DNA from 4 places in the Synechococcus sp. YX-04-1 genome. Region 3 is predicted to be linked to each of the others. Evidence: predicted binding sites of a transcription regulator. Region 3 holds the regulator's gene; each other region holds the start of a gene.

Region 1 (3,966 bases), on a different contig from region 3:
GCTGTGAGGGCAACCTCGGCCTGCACTTGCCTTGGACAGGAACCGATGCAACAGAAGCAGCCCGCATTTGCGCTGAAGCGGTGCGGCTCTGCCTCTACAAAGACCAGCGCTTCCGCAAGGAACCGGACCCGCGCCGGATCCCCGATGCCCTGGAACTGATCGACCTCGACCCCGCCGCCGCCAGCGGCTTTACGGCAGTCAATGCCACATGCGCCGGTGTGGAACTGGCCCGGGAGCTGGTGGCTGCCCCCCCGAACGTGGTCACCCCAGCAGCCCTCGCAGACACGGCCGCTGGCGTGGCTCGAGACCATGGCCTTGAGCTCAAGGTGCTCGAGCGCAGCGACTGTGAAGCCAAGGGTATGGGCGCCTTCCTGGCCGTCAGCCAGGGCTCCGATCTGCCCCCCAAATTCATCCACCTGATCTATCGCCCCGAGGGCGAGGTGAAACGCCGCGTTGCCCTGGTGGGCAAAGGCCTCACCTTCGATTCCGGCGGTTACAACCTCAAGGTGGGGGCAGCCCAGATCGACATGATGAAGTTCGACATGGGCGGCAGTGCCGCTGTTCTCGGTGCCATGCGCAGCATCGCTGAACTGAAGCCTGCCGGCGTTGAGGTGCACATGGTGGTTGCCTCCTGCGAAAACATGGTGAACGGCTCCGCCGTCCACCCCGGCGACATCGTCACGGCCGCCAACGGCATGACGATTGAGATCAACAACACCGACGCCGAAGGCCGCCTCACCCTCGCCGATGCGCTGCTCTACGCCTGCGAGCAGAAACCCGATGCCGTGGTGGATCTGGCCACCCTCACCGGAGCCTGCGTCATTGCCCTGGGTGATGAGATGGCCGGGCTGTGGTCCAACAATGACGACCTAGCGGAGGCCCTCGATGCCGCTGCTCAGACGGGTGGTGAAGGCCTCTGGCGCATGCCACTGCGGCAGTCCTACAGGGATGGATTGAAGTCGTTGCTGGCCGATATGAAGAACACCGGCCCGCGGCCAGGCGGTTCGATCACAGCCGCCCTATTCCTCAAGGAGTTCGTGGCCAAAGACACCGCCTGGGCCCACATCGACATCGCCGGACCGGTCTGGAGTGACAAGGGCAAAGGGGTCAATCCCGCTGGAGCCACCGGCTACGGCGTGCGCACCCTGGTGAACTGGGTGCTGGCCCAGTCATGAGCCGCTCCCCGGTGCGCTGGTACATCAAGGCCCAATTGGGGGTACTTCTGCTCCCGGTAGGGCTTTGCCTGTTCGGCGAAGCGGTGAGCCGCAAGGTGGTTCAGATGCTGGGCAAGGATGGAGGCCCCTGGTTCTGGTACGGCACCCTCAGCCTGATCTGCATCAACGCCGGAATCGGCCTGATGATCGATAGCGGGCTGACCCGTGGTTTTCCAGGGCGACGTCAGGGCTGATCGGGACGCGCCCAATCAGGATGCAACCGCTTGCAGTTCAAGGGAACGGTCGGGTGTTTCAAGCGCATGGATCTGCCACCTTGCTCGCTCGGAGCAAGTTTCCAACACCCGATCGAGATCATCCGACGCATGCTTCGGCGACGCGTAGGGACCGATATGACGGGTGCCAAGACCATCCTTAATGGTCAGCAAATACATACAACCCTCCTCTCACCGCCAGATCGTAAGCATGGCTTCCACCTTGGTCGATGGCTGGAAACCCGTCTGTTCACTGAGAACTTGCCGAATCATTCAGGTTGCCGCGCTTAATCTTTTCAACAGGTTGAGTGTTGGTTTCTTAAGGAATTCGACCGGATTTGATCAGGTAACGGCCGGCTCGACCCCCTGGAGCGAGACCTCGTATCACTCCAGGGGTATTGGGCTCAGTTGACGTCAGTCACAGCCGCTGGAGCAGCAGACCTGCCTGACATCTCGCGCAGAGAACCAGCAGCACAGAGGGTCGAGAGCGCGATCGCGACCAGGGCGGCGCTGTTGATCAACTTGAGCGCTACAGGCAGATGGGTGTTAACCATCTCGCGGACATTTGCCATGGAGAAAGTTCACGGTGAACATGTTTATGGTGCAACCCTTGTCAACGCAACGAGAGCGTCCGCAGAGAACGACTCCTTTTTCTTGGGTCCCTCACACCAAAAACGTTTTGTCGTGATGGCGACGACCAGCCACGAGAGTCCAGGTCATCCTTCGGAGGCTTCTTTCGGTGAAGGGGCAACGCGTCGAACGCGGGGGTGCCTAGGGAACACCCCCCCTTTTTTTGGGCATCAGGCCACAAGCACAAGGGCGACGTTGAGAATCGCCAGCCCCACCAAGAACACCGCCGCCAACAACGCGGCTTCCGGGAAGAACTTGGCAATCACAAATCCCACCCCAAGAAACACCGAGGAGATCACGATGGCGGTGAGGTCCGTTCCCACTGGCGGGCTTTGACTGTCTCGCACACACAATGACGAAATCCCGCTTGGATCGTGGTCGGCCATCCACCAAGCGGCTCAATAAAAAACCCCCGCCAATGGCAGGGGCAAGACCTGAAAGAAGCTTCGGCCTACTTGGTGTAGGAGACGCCTCGATAGGTAAGGGTGGGGTGCACGTCGCGCGCGACCTCCTCCCGGCAGGTGTTGTAGTGCTCGCGTCGGTAGGTCAGCTCAACACAGGCTTTGGGTGCTGATACCGCTGCTGCGTAGGCGTGACCTCGATAAAGAAGTGCCGTCATTGGAAGTTCCTCGAAGAAATCCAAGTCCCCGTTCCGTGGCTTGGAGCGACTGCGCCCCTCTAAAGGGGTGAACGTTCTGTAGCAACTGCTACACAGCCTTTATAGAACAACCGTCAACCCCGCGTTATTGACGCGGACACACACCGCCCCTTAATCAACACTCCTCACGGACGAGCGCACTGGCCGGCCATCCATCCATCGACCAGATCACATCAGAAATCGCATCGGCATTGATCCACGTGATGACGCCCGTGTCCACATCAGCCACCTGAAACAGAGACGGGAGCCTGGGGTGACGCGCACTCCCCTCACAGAAGATCACCTGCCCCATCCACCAATCCCCTTGATCGAGCTGGTCTCCACCAACGATCACAAAGTGGCCTGGGCGGACATGGAGGAATGGAGCTTCCGCCTTCACCGCGAGATCGCTGTGATCAACAGACATACGCCGCCCATGAATAGTACTCCTGTACTCATAGCCATAGCGGCCCAGGTTTGGCAACCCGTGGATCGCGCTGGCGTCTTGGTGCGGGTGTGTTGCCAGACACTGACGTAAGCACTTTTGCTCCCTGGACGTGGGCCCATGGGCGTCTAGGTTTCGTCAGTCTTCAGATCTGTAGGTCCACTTTCGATCGCACTAGGCCTTGAGCCTGCCGCTGTCGAGAACGCCAATCGATGACTGACCGCACTCTCAGCATTTCCGATGCACTGCGCGAAGCGCAGCTGCAGCGCCTGGAAGCCTCCTTGGCCTGCAAGACGGCATCCAAGCCTCAGGCCACAACACAGCCAGCCAAAGACAACGACAAGGACGCCAAAGCAAGCGACTGATCGCAACAGTCCTCACGCATTCCTTGATCAGATCGGCATATTGAGGGGCATCCGGCACTTGCCGGTGTCCTCAAGTGCTGTGCTGTGGAGTCACTGCTCTCGATCCTGCTGGGTATCGCGCTCGCGTGGGCGATCACACGGGTGATCATCTGGCTGAGCGACCGTGCTCGCACCCGGGGGCGCTCTGCCGAGGATTGAGGCTGCCATCCTTTAGGCATGGACCGATCTCCTGCCGAAAAAGAGCTCAACCGCATTGAACGTGAGCTGGATGCGAACAACCAACCTGGAGGGGAACCACCTGTGAAGCGAGGCGGTGGTCAGGGTGGTGGAGGACAGACAGGGAAGTCAGGCAACAGATCGCTGGATGCCGTGCTGGTCACGGCGCTGTTGCTGTTCGTTGTCTCAGCCGTACTGGTGTTCGCAGACCGGCTCAGCTCGACTCAACGCATGCAACTGACAGCTG
Region 2 (3,966 bases), 390 kb from region 3:
GGCGGCTGCGGCCGATGGATCCATAAACCTTTTGCGCCGCCACGCTGGTGATTAGGCAGCGGCTGTTGGCTTCAAGCTTGATGTCCAGGCTGAGTTGATCGCCGCCCACCAGGCCTCCAGCGGTGTGCAGCACCGGCAGCTCACAGCGTCCGTCATCACCGCGTTCACTTCGGAGCAACTTGAATGGAGCTGTGCAGCCCCCCTGGTGTTTGGTGCTGCCGTTGGTGGCATGAAACTGCAGGTTGCAGTGGCCGTGCCAAGGATCAAGACGTTGCATGGCCTCACGCTCCGCCGCCATCGGCTTCAACTCTGTAGCAATGCACACCAAAGTGCTGGTGATTGATCGGCACGCTTTCGTTATGGATCTGGAGAGGAGGTGCTCGTGACGGATGCGATGGTCGTGCTGGAGCAGCGCCTGCAGAACAGCAGTGCCACGGCAACCCTGCAGTTGCCGTTGACGGCCGAAGAGCGCACGGTGCTCCGTGGTCGTCGCACCACTTCTTGCGGTTGTCCGGTGCTGCTGCAGTTGCCTCGTGTGGGATCGCTGCAGCCGGGTGATTTGCTGGGGGATCAGTCTGGGTCGACCGTTGTTGAGGTGACGGCAGCGCCGGAAGCGTTGCTGCGGGTGCAGGGCTCGCATCCCCTGGAGCTGTTGCAGGCGGCCTATCACCTGGGCAATCGACATGTCGCCCTGGAGCTGCATGAGCAGGAGCTGTTGCTGCCTGAGGATTCCGTGCTCGCCACGATGCTGGAAGGGCGTGGATTGACGGTCAGCCGCTGTCTGCAGCCGTTTGCCCCTGAGGGCGGCGCCTACGGAGGCCATCAGCACGGATGACCTCCCTGGCGTTGTTGCAATTGGTCAGCCCGGCCCTGCCCGTGGGTGCCTTCAGCTATTCAGAGGGCCTGGAGGTGTTGATTCAGGCGGGATCCATCGCCGATGAGCAGGCCATTCAGGCTTGGTTGGAGGCTGAACTGCAACGGGGCGCGGTGCGGCTGGAAGCCGCGGCGTTAAGGCCGTTTGCGGAGGTTTTGGTGGGGTGGTCCACTCAGGCCGATGCGGCGGCCAAGGTGCGCCTGATCGATCTGGATGGTTGGCTGTTGGCCACCCGTGAAGCAGCGGAGCTGCGAGCCCAGCAGCGTCAGATGGGGATGTCGCTGCTGCAGTTGATGTCTGACATGGGGCACGACTTGCCTGAACCCGTTGCCCTTAGCTGGCCAGCGGCCTGGGCCTGGGCCGCTGTGGGCTTGTCGGTTTCAGCAGGAGACATGGTGGAGGGATACCTCTACGGCTGGGTTGCCAATCAGCTCAGTGCTTCGGTCCGGCTGCTGCCGTTGGGTCCGTCCCGAGCACAGGTGCTGCAACAACGGCTGCTGCCGCTGATTGCCTCGCAAGCGCAGCTGCTTCAGGCGGCCGATCCGCAGCAGCTCTGGAGCAGCGGTGTGGGTGCGGGCATGGCGCAGCTTGCCCATGCTGAGCTGTATTCACGCCTGTTTCGAAGCTGATGAGCAGCAAACTGCGCCTGGGGGTGGCGGGTCCTGTGGGATCCGGCAAGACCGCACTGGTGGAGGCGCTCTGTCGCCGCTTGCGCGACGACCTGCAGCTCGCGGTGGTCACCAATGACATCTACACCCAGGAGGATGCCCAGTTCCTCACCCGTGCCGGTGCCCTGGATCCAGAGCGGATCCGTGGAGTGGAGACGGGTGGTTGCCCCCACACGGCGATCCGCGAAGACTGCTCGATCAATAGAGCCGCTGTGGCAGAGCTGGAGGCGCAATTCCCTGACCTGGATCTTGTTCTGGTTGAAAGCGGTGGCGACAACCTGGCGGCGAGCTTCAGTCCTGAACTGGTGGATCTCTGCATCTATGTGATCGACGTGGCAGCTGGCGACAAGATTCCCCGTAAAGGGGGGCCTGGCATCACCCGCTCTGATCTGCTGGTGATCAACAAGATTGATCTGGCTCCCCAGGTTGGTGCCGATCTTTCGGTGATGGAACAGGACACCCTGCGAATGCGTGGAGACCGGCCCTGGTGTTTCACCAATCTCCACAGCGGCGAAGGTTTGGAGCAGGTGGTGGGCTTCTTGTTGCAACAGCTACCGAATCGTTGATCCGCAGCCGCTGGTCTCGCCATTTGGTTCTGATTGATACCAAAGCAAGGGCGTGCTGATTCGTACCTTCCGTCAGCTGCCGTCAGGCACATCCCTGTGTTGTGGAACACCATGAGCTCTTCACTTTCTAAGCGTCTGTTTGCCGGCATGGCCGCGGCGTCGCTGGGTCTTGCCGTGACCGCTTGCGGTGGCGATGACAAGGCTGCCAACGTTGATTACGACGACAGCGTCACCGTCGGCATCCTGCACTCGCTGACCGGCACCATGGCCATCTCCGAGTCCACCCTGGTGGACACCGAGAAAATGGCGATCGATGAGATCAACGCCGCCGGTGGCGTCGAGGTTGACGGTAAGAAGTACAAGATCGAGTACATCGTCGAGGACGGTGCCTCCGACTGGCCCACCTTCGCTGAGAAGTCCAAGAAGCTGATCGACCAGGATCAGGTGCCCGTCGTTTTCGGTGGTTGGACCTCCGCCAGCCGCAAGGCGATGCTGCCTGTGTACGAGTCGAAGGACGCCTTCCTCTACTACCCGATTCAGTACGAGGGTCAGGAGTGTTCCAACAACATCTTCTACACCGGTGCAACTCCGAACCAGCAGTCGGAGCCTGCCACCAAGTTCATGTATGAGAAGTCGCCTGCTGCTGGCAAGCCCTTCTTCCTCGTGGGTTCGGACTACGTCTTCCCCCGCACCTCCAACACCATCACCAAGGAACAGCTCAAGTCCCTGGGTGGCGAAGTGGTCGGTGAGGACTATCTGCCCCTGGGCAACACCGAGGTTGCTCCGATCATCGCCAAGATCAAGAAGGCCCTGCCTGACGGCGGTGTGATCATCAACACCCTGAACGGTGACCAGAACGTTGCCTTCTTCAAGCAGATCCAGGACGCCGGCATCACCCCCGATAACGGCTACTACGTGATGAGCTACTCCATTGCGGAAGAGGAGATCAGCACCATCGGTTCTGAGTTCCTTGAGGGCCACTACGGCGCTTGGAACTACATGATGTCGATCGACACCCCGGCATCCAAGAAGTTCGCTGCTGACTTCAAGGCCAAGTACGGCGCCGACCGGCAGGTCGCTGACCCTCAGGAGTCGGCCTACAACATGGTTTACCTCTGGAAGAAGGCTGTCGAGAAGGCCAACAGCTTCGACGACGACAAGGTGCGTGAGGCCCTGGTCGGCATCGAGTTCGACGCGCCTCAGGGTCCTGTGACGGTGATGCCTAACCACCACCTGTCCCAGACCGTGCGCATTGGCCAGATCACTGCTGACGGTCAGTTCGAGATCCTCGAATCCACCGACGGTCCTGTGGCGCCTCAGGCCTGGAACCAGTTCGAGCCCAGCTCCAAGGGCTTCGCTTGCGACTGGACCGATGCCGCCAAGGGCGAGAAGTACAAGCTCTGATCTTTTGATCACAGCCTGATTGCTCTCCAGGGAGGAGCCCGGTGACGGGCTCCTCCTTTCGTCGTTTCATTGAACGCTTCGTTTCACACGTCTGTGCAACTGCTTCTCGAAAGCCTGTTCAACGGTGTTGCCATCGGCTCGGTGCTGCTGATGGCCGCCCTCGGACTGGCCATTGTCTTTGGCCTCATGGGCGTGATCAACCTCGCCCATGGCGAGCTGATCATGCTTGGGGCCTACACCACCTACGTGGTGCAGCTGATCTTCAAGCTTCCTGCTCTGCAGCCGGTTTACTACGCCTACGTGCTGGTGGCGCTTCCCCTGGCTTTCATCGTCAGTGGTGTGGTCGGCATCCTGCTGGAACGCACCGTGATTCGCCGGCTCTACGGCAACCCGCTGGAGACGTTGTTGGCGACATGGGGTGTCAGCTTGATTCTTCAGCAGTTTGTGCGGAGTG
Region 3 (3,966 bases):
TACACCGAAGCGCTACGCCAACAGGACCTCGATCTGTGCCGAAGCGCCGCCGAGCGCTACAGGGATCTGCTCAAGGCCGGCTTCTCCGAAGAGCATGCCCGCGGCATCCTTCCCTTCGACTACCGCCAGCACTTTGTGGTGAGCTTCAGCCTGCGGGCGTTCCTGCACTTCATGGATCTGCGGGCCAAGCTTGATGCCCAGTTAGAGATCCGCCAGCTCTGCGATCTGATGTGGCCCCACATGGTGGAGTGGGCCCCTGAATTCGCAGCCTGGTACGAAAAAAGCAGGCTGCACCGTGCTCGTTTAGCTCCCTAATTCAAGAGAGATCTAAACCTTGGCCAGCGTCACCCGTTCCGGTTGGTGCTGGTACTTACCTTGTCGATCGCTGTAGGTGGTTGAGCAGGGATCACCCTCGAAAAACAGCAGCTGACAGATGCCTTCATCGGCATAGATGCGGCAGTCAGCGCCGGAACTGTTGCTGAATTCAAGGGTGAGGTGACCCTCCCAGCTCGCTTCAGCAGGGGTGGTGTTCACGATGATTCCAAGGCGGGCGTAGGTGCTCTTGCCCAAACAGATCACCGTGATGTTGGGGGGAACCCGCAGCTTCTCCAACGCCACACCGAGGCCGTAGGAATGCGCCGGAAGAATGAAGTAGCGCCCGTCTTCATCCTCATGAAGGGGGGTGGGCTCGAGGTTGGCCGGGTTGAACCGCTTGGGGTTCATCACCGTGCCCGGAACATGCCGGAAGATCAGAAATTCCTGAGGAGACAGGCGCAGGTCGTAGCCGTAGGACGAACAACCGAAACTCAGCACCGGTCGCAGCTTCTGCTCCGGCTCGAGGTGACGGACCAACCCGCTCTGGAATGGCTCGATCATTCCCTGACCGGCCTGTTCAGTGATCCAGCGATCGCACTTGAGCATCAGAAACCTCGGCGCAACTCCGTGACTTGATCTGCCATCTCCACCACACCGGCGGGGATTGCAGGTCCAGTGATGATCACATCCATCGAAGCGGGCCGCTGCTCGAGGGCTTCAATCACGTCCGCTTCATCCAGGTATCCGAAGGCCACTGCAAGACCGATTTCATCCAAGACCAGCTGGTCGAGATCTCCCTGGATCAGATGCTGGCGGCAGATGGACCAAACAGCAGCCACCGCCTCAGCGCCACCGGGATGCCCCGGCGAGGAGAGGCAGAGGGGCACTTCCGGCCGCAGCCAAACAAGGCCTCCACAGAGCTGCACCCGTCCTGCAGGTCCCTGCTGAACGCCCCCTTTGAGGAACTGACTGATCAGAACACGACTGCCCAAGCCGGCAGCACGCATGGCTTGACTCAGAACATTGGCGAAACTGCCTCGGTAGGGCGCTGTATGCACTTGCAGCTGCCCTTCTGGAGCCACCAGATGTAGGGGTGGCGGGTCAGAGACAGAAGGTAAGGGCCTGAGGCCCGCCCGCTGCAAAGCCTGCTGATCCCGATCCAGGGAGTTCTGGAAGGCTTGGGGGTCGGCGAGGCTTGTGGTCATCGCGGAAGCATCTGTCCGGGCGATCCCGGCGAGACCTTGAATCTAGCGGCGAGATCACATTCCACAAGAGGATTGACACCACCCATGGTGTTTGGACAGGGCGAGACCCAACCGCCTGCGAGGCTTGACGAACTGCACACCACCGATGAGCCAATCCCTTGAACACCGCACTGATGGCCGTCGCCCGCAGCAGTTGCGACCGTTCTCGGTGACCTGGAATCCCATGGGGTTCGCCTTGAGCTCCCTTGTGGTTCACACCGGTCGAACCGCTGTGCTCTGCAGCGTCTGCTTGGAGGACAAGGTTCCCCGCTGGCGTAAGGGAGAAGGGTTGGGATGGCTCAGCGCCGAATACCGTCTGCTGCCCGGCTCCACCCCACAGCGGCAATCACGGGAGCTAATGAAACTCTCGGGTCGCACCCAGGAGATTCAGCGGTTGATCGGCCGCAGCCTGCGCGCCGTGATCGACATGGAGCGCCTTGGTGAGCGCACCTTGCTGATCGACTGCGACGTGATCCAAGCGGACGCCGGCACCAGGACGGCCTCGATCACCGGGGCTTGGCTTGCCCTGGACCAGGCCTGCCGATCACTGGTGGAACAAGGAGTCCTGGAGCAATCGCCCCTGGTCGACCAGGTGGCGGCCGTGTCCGTCGGCTTGGTGGATGGCCAGGCCTTGCTGGATCTGGACTACAGCGAAGACAGCCGAGCTGAGGTGGACCTGAATGTTGTGCAGGCCGGCGATGGACGTCTGTTGGAAATCCAGGGAACTGCTGAGGGAGCGCCCTTCAGCCGCAACCAACTCAATGAGCTGCTGGATTTAGCGGAGCCGGGAGTGTCATCCCTGATGCAGGCGCAACGCCAGGCCTTCAACGAGCACAGCAGCGTTACGTAATAACCGCTACATGGCGGCCACCGCCAGCTCCGTAACTTCGCCTCACCAGGGGGTTGTCATGACCAGTAGCCGAGGTTTCAGCCGATACGCCCCGCAGATGGTGGCTCCAGCTCCCAGCGCAGAGCCGGCCAACCGTTCTCTCCTGGAGATCATCCGGGATCTCGATGGCGCCAGCAGTGAACTGGTTGACCGCAACAAGACCATCTTCTTCCCCGGAGATCCCGCAGAACGGGTGTATCTGATCCGCCGGGGAGCCGTGCGCCTGTCCCGCGTTTACGAGTCGGGTGAAGAAATCACCGTGGCCCTGCTTCGCGAGAACAGCCTCTTCGGAGTGCTGTCCCTGCTGACCGGTCAAAGGTCCGATCGGTTCTACCACGCTGTGGCCTTCACCCGGGTCGAAATGGTGACGGCACCGGCGACCTCCGTGAAGGCCGCCATCGAAGCAGACACCAGCGTTGGCCTGCGCTTGCTGCAGGGTCTCTCCAGCCGAATTCTGCAGACCGAAACGATGATTGAAACCCTGACCCACAGGGACATGTCATCCCGGCTGGTGAGCTTCCTGCTCGTGCTGTGCAGGGATTTCGGCGTGGCAGATGAGCTGGGCATCACCATCGACCTACGCCTGTCCCATCAAGCCATCGCCGAAGCAATTGGCTCAACACGGGTCACAATCACGCGTCTGCTGGGAGACTTGCGTCAATCCGGTCTGGTTCAGATTGACCGCAAGAAAATCACCGTTCTGGATCCAATCGCTCTGGCCAAACGCTTCAGCTAAGCCGGCCATCGACCGACGGGTGCAGCCATGAGCGGCTGGGCACTGATCCTGGTTCTGCTGGTGCTCGGGGGCGTGCTGTCGACCCTGGGCGACCGTTTGGGCAGCCGCGTCGGCAAAGCGCGACTCAGTTTGTTCAGGATGCGCCCAAGGCGCACCGCCGTTTTGATCACGGTGCTGACCGGCAGCCTGATCAGCGCACTCTCGCTTGGCCTGATGCTGTTGGTGAGCCGGCAGTTGCGGGTGGGCCTGTTTGAACTGGATGCCCTGCAGGAGAAACTCCAGGACAGCCGGCAACAGCTGGAGGCAGCCGAGCGGGAACGGGACAAGACCCAAACGGAAACCAAGCGGATCGCCACTGAGCTCAAGCAATCGCAGCAACGGGCCAACACCCTGCGCCTTGAACTGGCTCCTCTTCAGAAAGAGCGGGCCCAACTCGAAGCTGAACGTGAACGCCTCAGCCAGGACATCGCCTCCCGCGATGCGGACATCCAGCGGACGGAAGCCGAACTCAACAGCGTTCGCAGCCGCATCCGTGCCGGTGAGCAGGAACTCAAGGAACTGGAACGCAATCTGGTCGCCCTGAGGCGTGGATCGGTGGTGATCAGCAGCGGACAGACCTTGGCGAGAGCAACGGTTCGACTCGATGCCCCAGACCAGGCGAAACAGGCTGTGGACAGGCTGTTGCAGGAGGCCAATCTCAACGCCTACGGGAAAGTGCGGCCTGGCGAAGCCCCCGAACGCCAGTTGATCCGCGTTCCGCGCAGCGATGTTGAACGCCTGCA
Region 4 (3,966 bases), 390 kb from region 3:
GCCGATGTCGGCCTCAAGGACGGCCGGATCGTCGGCATCGGCAAAGCCGGTAACCCCGACACCCAAGAAGGGGTGACGATCGTGGTGGGTCCAGGCACCGAAGCCATCGCAGGGGAAGGACACATCCTCACGGCCGGTGGCATCGACACGCATATCCACTTCATCTGCCCCCAGCAGATCGAAACCGCTCTGGCCAGCGGCGTCACCACGCTGATGGGCGGCGGCACCGGACCAGCCACCGGCACAAATGCCACCACCTGCACCCCCGGCGCCTTCCACATCGGGCGGATGCTCCAGGCCGCTGAAGGCCTGCCGGTGAACCTGGGCTTTTTCGGCAAGGGCAATGCCAGCACCTCGGAAGCACTGGAAGAACAGGTGCGCGCCGGCGCCTGCGGCCTGAAGCTGCATGAAGACTGGGGCACCACGCCAGCCACGATCGATGCCTGTCTATCGGTGGCAGATCGGATGGATGTGCAGGTTTGCATCCACACCGACACCCTGAATGAGGCCGGCTTCGTGGAAGACACGATCGCCGCCATCAAGGGACGCACGATTCACACCTTCCACACCGAAGGTGCCGGCGGCGGCCATGCCCCGGACATCATCAAGATCTGCGGCGAGGCCAACGTGCTGCCGAGCAGCACCAACCCCACCCGGCCTTACACCCGCAACACGCTCGAGGAGCACCTCGACATGCTGATGGTGTGCCACCACCTCGATCCGAAGATCCCCGAGGACGTGGCCTTCGCCGAATCTCGGATCCGGCGCGAAACGATCGCCGCCGAAGACATCCTTCACGACCTGGGTGCCTTCTCGATCATCGCCAGCGACTCCCAGGCCATGGGCCGCGTGGGCGAAGTGATCACCCGCACCTTTCAGACCGCCCACAAGATGAAGGTGCAGCGTGGTGCCCTACCGGAAGACTCCACTCGCAACGACAACCATCGCCTCAAGCGCTACATCGCCAAGGTGACGATCAACCCAGCGTTGGCCCACGGCATCAGCACCGAAGTGGGGTCGATCGAAACCGGCAAGCTCGCCGATCTCGTGCTGTGGAAGCCAGGCTTCTTCGGCATTCGCCCGGAACTGGTGGTGAAGGGCGGTTCCATCGTCTGGGCCCAGATGGGCGACGCCAACGCCTCAATTCCCACCCCTGGCCCCGTGCACGGCCGGCCGATGTTTGGCGCCTTCGGCAAAGCCCTCGCCCCCAGTTGTCTCACCTTCGTGAGCGAAGCAGCGATGGATGCCGACATCCAACGCCAGCTAGGGCTGGAGCGCAAATGCATGGCGGTGAAGGAGACCCGCAGCGTCGGCAAGAGCGCCCTCAAGCTGAATTCAGCACTGCCCAAGGTGAGCGTGGACCCGCAGACCTATGAGGTGTTCGCCGACGGTGAACTGCTCACCTGCGAGCCCGCCGAGGTGCTGCCCCTCGCCCAGCGCTATCTGCTGCTTTGAGCCCCACGCTGTTGGTGGTCCAACACGTTGACCACGAAGACGCCGCACTGGTGGGAGAACTGGCGCGGCAACGGGGCCTGACCCTCCAGACCCTGAGGCCCGACCGGGGCGACCCCCTGCCGGACCCCAGGACGGGTGCGAACAGCATTGCGCTGGTGCTGGGGGGACCGATGAGCGTGAACGATCACGACCAACCGGGCATGGACTGGTTGCGGCAGGAACTGGACTGGTTGACGGCTTGGCACCAGCAGCGCCGGCCGGTGCTGGGCATCTGCCTGGGGGCTCAGCTCTTGGCTGTTGCTGCAGGGGGCTGCGTGAAACCCCTGCAAGTTGGAGCACCACCACAGCATCTGAAGGAATTGGGCCTCGGCGCGATCCACTGGGTCGCGGATCCGAGCGATGAGACCCTGTTGCAGGGGCAACAAAGCAGCAGCTTGGTGCTGCATTGGCATGGCGATCGCATCCACCTGCCGGCTGATGCAACGCTGCTGGGTTCCTCGCTGCACTGTGCGGAACAGGTGTTTCGGATCGGAGCCCACGCCATTGGCCTGCAATGCCACCTCGAGGTCGACGGTGATGCGCTGCAGCACTGGATCGTCAATGACCAAGACTATGTGGTGAGTGCCCTTGGGCCCCAAGGGCCCGATCGCCTGAGCCTGGACTGGCGCAGGCTTGGCGCCACGCTCCAGGAACAAGGCCGACGCTTCTTCAATGCTGCACTTGATCAGCTGATTGACATCAGCCAGGCCCACTAATTCCTACGGATAAAAATAAACAAAACCGAAAACTTTTCTGAACAAGTATCCGCCCGAACACCACTTCGGCATTTGCAGGGGCTTCAATACTTCTGTAGCAACAGCTACCGATCGTTCACTTCGCATCGCGCGAAGCGCAGTTCGTCTCAGGCCATGGAACGGGGACCTGAGCTTGCTTCGAGGACCATCCAATGACCACCCTTCTTTATCGCGGGCATCAGTACCAGCAAAACAACGCAACTGAGGGCAAGCCTTCAGTGCAGCTGGTCTACCGCCGCAACGTGTACCAAGCCCGCCAGATCAACGGCCATAGGGCTCCGGTGCAACTCGTGTACCGCGGTGTGGGCTACACGCGCTAGGGCAACTTCTCAATCCGTAGCAACTCGAACATTCCATTTGCACGGATTGGGGCGTAATAGATCCAGCTTCAGCAATGACGTTGGATCTCATCACTACTCGCCTCGACCACGGTCTCGTGCAGGTAAACCCCTCCAGCGTGCATGGCGTGTTCTGGCTGCAAACGCACTTTCCAGCTCAGGAATGGGATGCCCTGCTGTCTGGACAAGCCGCTTTTGGCATGGATTGCATCGACGATCTGATCACTGACGCCCGTCAGGCTGGCCTGAACGTGGAGTGGGAAGCTTCCGTCCCCAGCTGAATTCCACTGAATTCAAAAAAGCCCTGCAACACCGGTGTGTGCGGGGCTTTTTTAATGGCGTTGGCGAATGTGAATGCTCAAGCCACCAAGCGGTTGAGCATGGGCAATTCCGACAGTTCATCCCTCCACTCCTGGGCCCAAAGGTCCTGACTGCGCTCGTACACCTCCATCAACTGCTCCACGGCGCGCTCGTGGAAATCAACGCGCAGATCCAGCAGTGGAAAGGCGGCTTCACCGCTCACCTGCACCGCCGCTGAGGTACAGAGATTGGAACGGTGATCACCGCCAGCCGCTTCCCCGGCTTGAAGAGCCATCATCAGGCGGCGGCCCAGTTTCAAGCTGGGGTCGCTGGTGAGAAAGGCCTGCTCCATCGCCGCCAACACGGCCTCATCCACCAAGCAATTGCCAGCAACGGACAGGTCACGCTGATGGCGATGCCCTGCCCAAGGGCCGCAATCCTGCCCCGTCCAACAGGCCGTGCGACCGTCCAGGTCAATCAGGTGAAACTGACGCCTGTCACGGTGCTGATCATCGGCAAGCAGGCTGGCCAGAACGCTCTCAGCATCCGAACTCTGCTCTAGGCGCTCCAAACCACAAATCCCCAGATAGGGATTGGTGTGGGCCTGGGTAGCGACAGCACCAACCCCTGCGCGGATGTGGGGCACGGTGGATCCAACGGCCAGATGACAGGTAGCCACAGCCACACCAAAGCGACCGTTGCTGGGGTCCCTGGCCAGGATCGAAAAGGTCACGGCAGCTGACGGTCGAGCCGCAGCAACGTTTCCAGCAGGACCGCAGTGCCCGCCCAGCACTGCTCATCGCTGGTGAACTCTGCAGCGGAATGACTCAAGCCACCCCGGCTGGGCACAAAAATCATGCCCATCGGCCAGCGACGGCCGACCTCCTGGGCATCGTGGCTGGCTCGGCTGGGGAGATGGCTGTGGGACAGGCCGAGATCGGCTGCGGCCTCAGTGATCGTGGCCATCACCAAAGCATCAGCAGGGGTGGGATCAACGCTGAACTGAGGATCCACCGCAATCGGACAGCCCGTTTCAGCACCGATGCGTTCCACCTGCTGCATCAACTCCTCCACCAACT

Evidence for each region. The regulator NtcA, encoded in region 3, controls nitrogen genes in cyanobacteria. The targets are predictions, from matches to a motif close to GTANCNNNNGNTAC.
Region 1: the regulator NtcA is predicted to act here: its motif matches at 2,754-2,767, upstream of Q3Y53_RS08410 (DUF4278 domain-containing protein).
Region 2: the regulator NtcA is predicted to act here: its motif matches at 2,135-2,148, upstream of urtA (urea ABC transporter substrate-binding protein).
Region 4: the regulator NtcA is predicted to act here: its motif matches at 2,305-2,318, upstream of Q3Y53_RS02130 (DUF4278 domain-containing protein).

The regions. Positions count from the first base shown of each region.
Region 1 is NZ_JAUONZ010000004.1:107,086-111,051, forward strand. Features, by position in the region: gene Q3Y53_RS08390 (leucyl aminopeptidase) at 1-1,175, shown strand, start outside; gene Q3Y53_RS08395 (hypothetical protein) at 1,172-1,408, shown strand; gene Q3Y53_RS08400 (hypothetical protein) at 1,424-1,606, opposite strand; gene Q3Y53_RS08405 (hypothetical protein) at 2,227-2,403, opposite strand; gene Q3Y53_RS08410 (DUF4278 domain-containing protein) at 2,508-2,675, opposite strand; gene Q3Y53_RS08415 (DUF3104 domain-containing protein) at 2,830-3,120, opposite strand; gene Q3Y53_RS08420 (hypothetical protein) at 3,351-3,503, shown strand; gene Q3Y53_RS08425 (hypothetical protein) at 3,720-3,966, shown strand, end outside.
Region 2 is NZ_JAUONZ010000001.1:426,351-430,316, forward strand. Features, by position in the region: gene Q3Y53_RS02155 (urease accessory protein UreD) at 1-277, opposite strand, end outside; gene ureE (urease accessory protein UreE) at 395-835, shown strand; gene Q3Y53_RS02165 (urease accessory protein UreF) at 832-1,503, shown strand; gene ureG (urease accessory protein UreG) at 1,503-2,108, shown strand; gene urtA (urea ABC transporter substrate-binding protein) at 2,220-3,512, shown strand; gene Q3Y53_RS02180 (branched-chain amino acid ABC transporter permease) at 3,606-3,966, shown strand, end outside.
Region 3 is NZ_JAUONZ010000001.1:33,437-37,402, forward strand. Features, by position in the region: gene thyX (FAD-dependent thymidylate synthase) at 1-315, shown strand, start outside; gene dcd (dCTP deaminase) at 328-921, opposite strand; gene Q3Y53_RS00205 (cob(I)yrinic acid a,c-diamide adenosyltransferase) at 921-1,520, opposite strand; gene rph (ribonuclease PH) at 1,666-2,409, shown strand; gene ntcA (global nitrogen regulator NtcA) at 2,468-3,184, shown strand; gene Q3Y53_RS00220 (DUF3084 domain-containing protein) at 3,212-3,966, shown strand, end outside.
Region 4 is NZ_JAUONZ010000001.1:420,816-424,781, reverse strand. Features, by position in the region: gene ureC (urease subunit alpha) at 1-1,455, shown strand, start outside; gene Q3Y53_RS02135 (type 1 glutamine amidotransferase) at 1,470-2,210, shown strand; gene Q3Y53_RS02130 (DUF4278 domain-containing protein) at 2,402-2,569, shown strand; gene Q3Y53_RS02125 (hypothetical protein) at 2,644-2,868, shown strand; gene Q3Y53_RS02120 (DUF1028 domain-containing protein) at 2,946-3,620, opposite strand; gene Q3Y53_RS02115 (Zn-dependent hydrolase) at 3,617-3,966, opposite strand, start outside.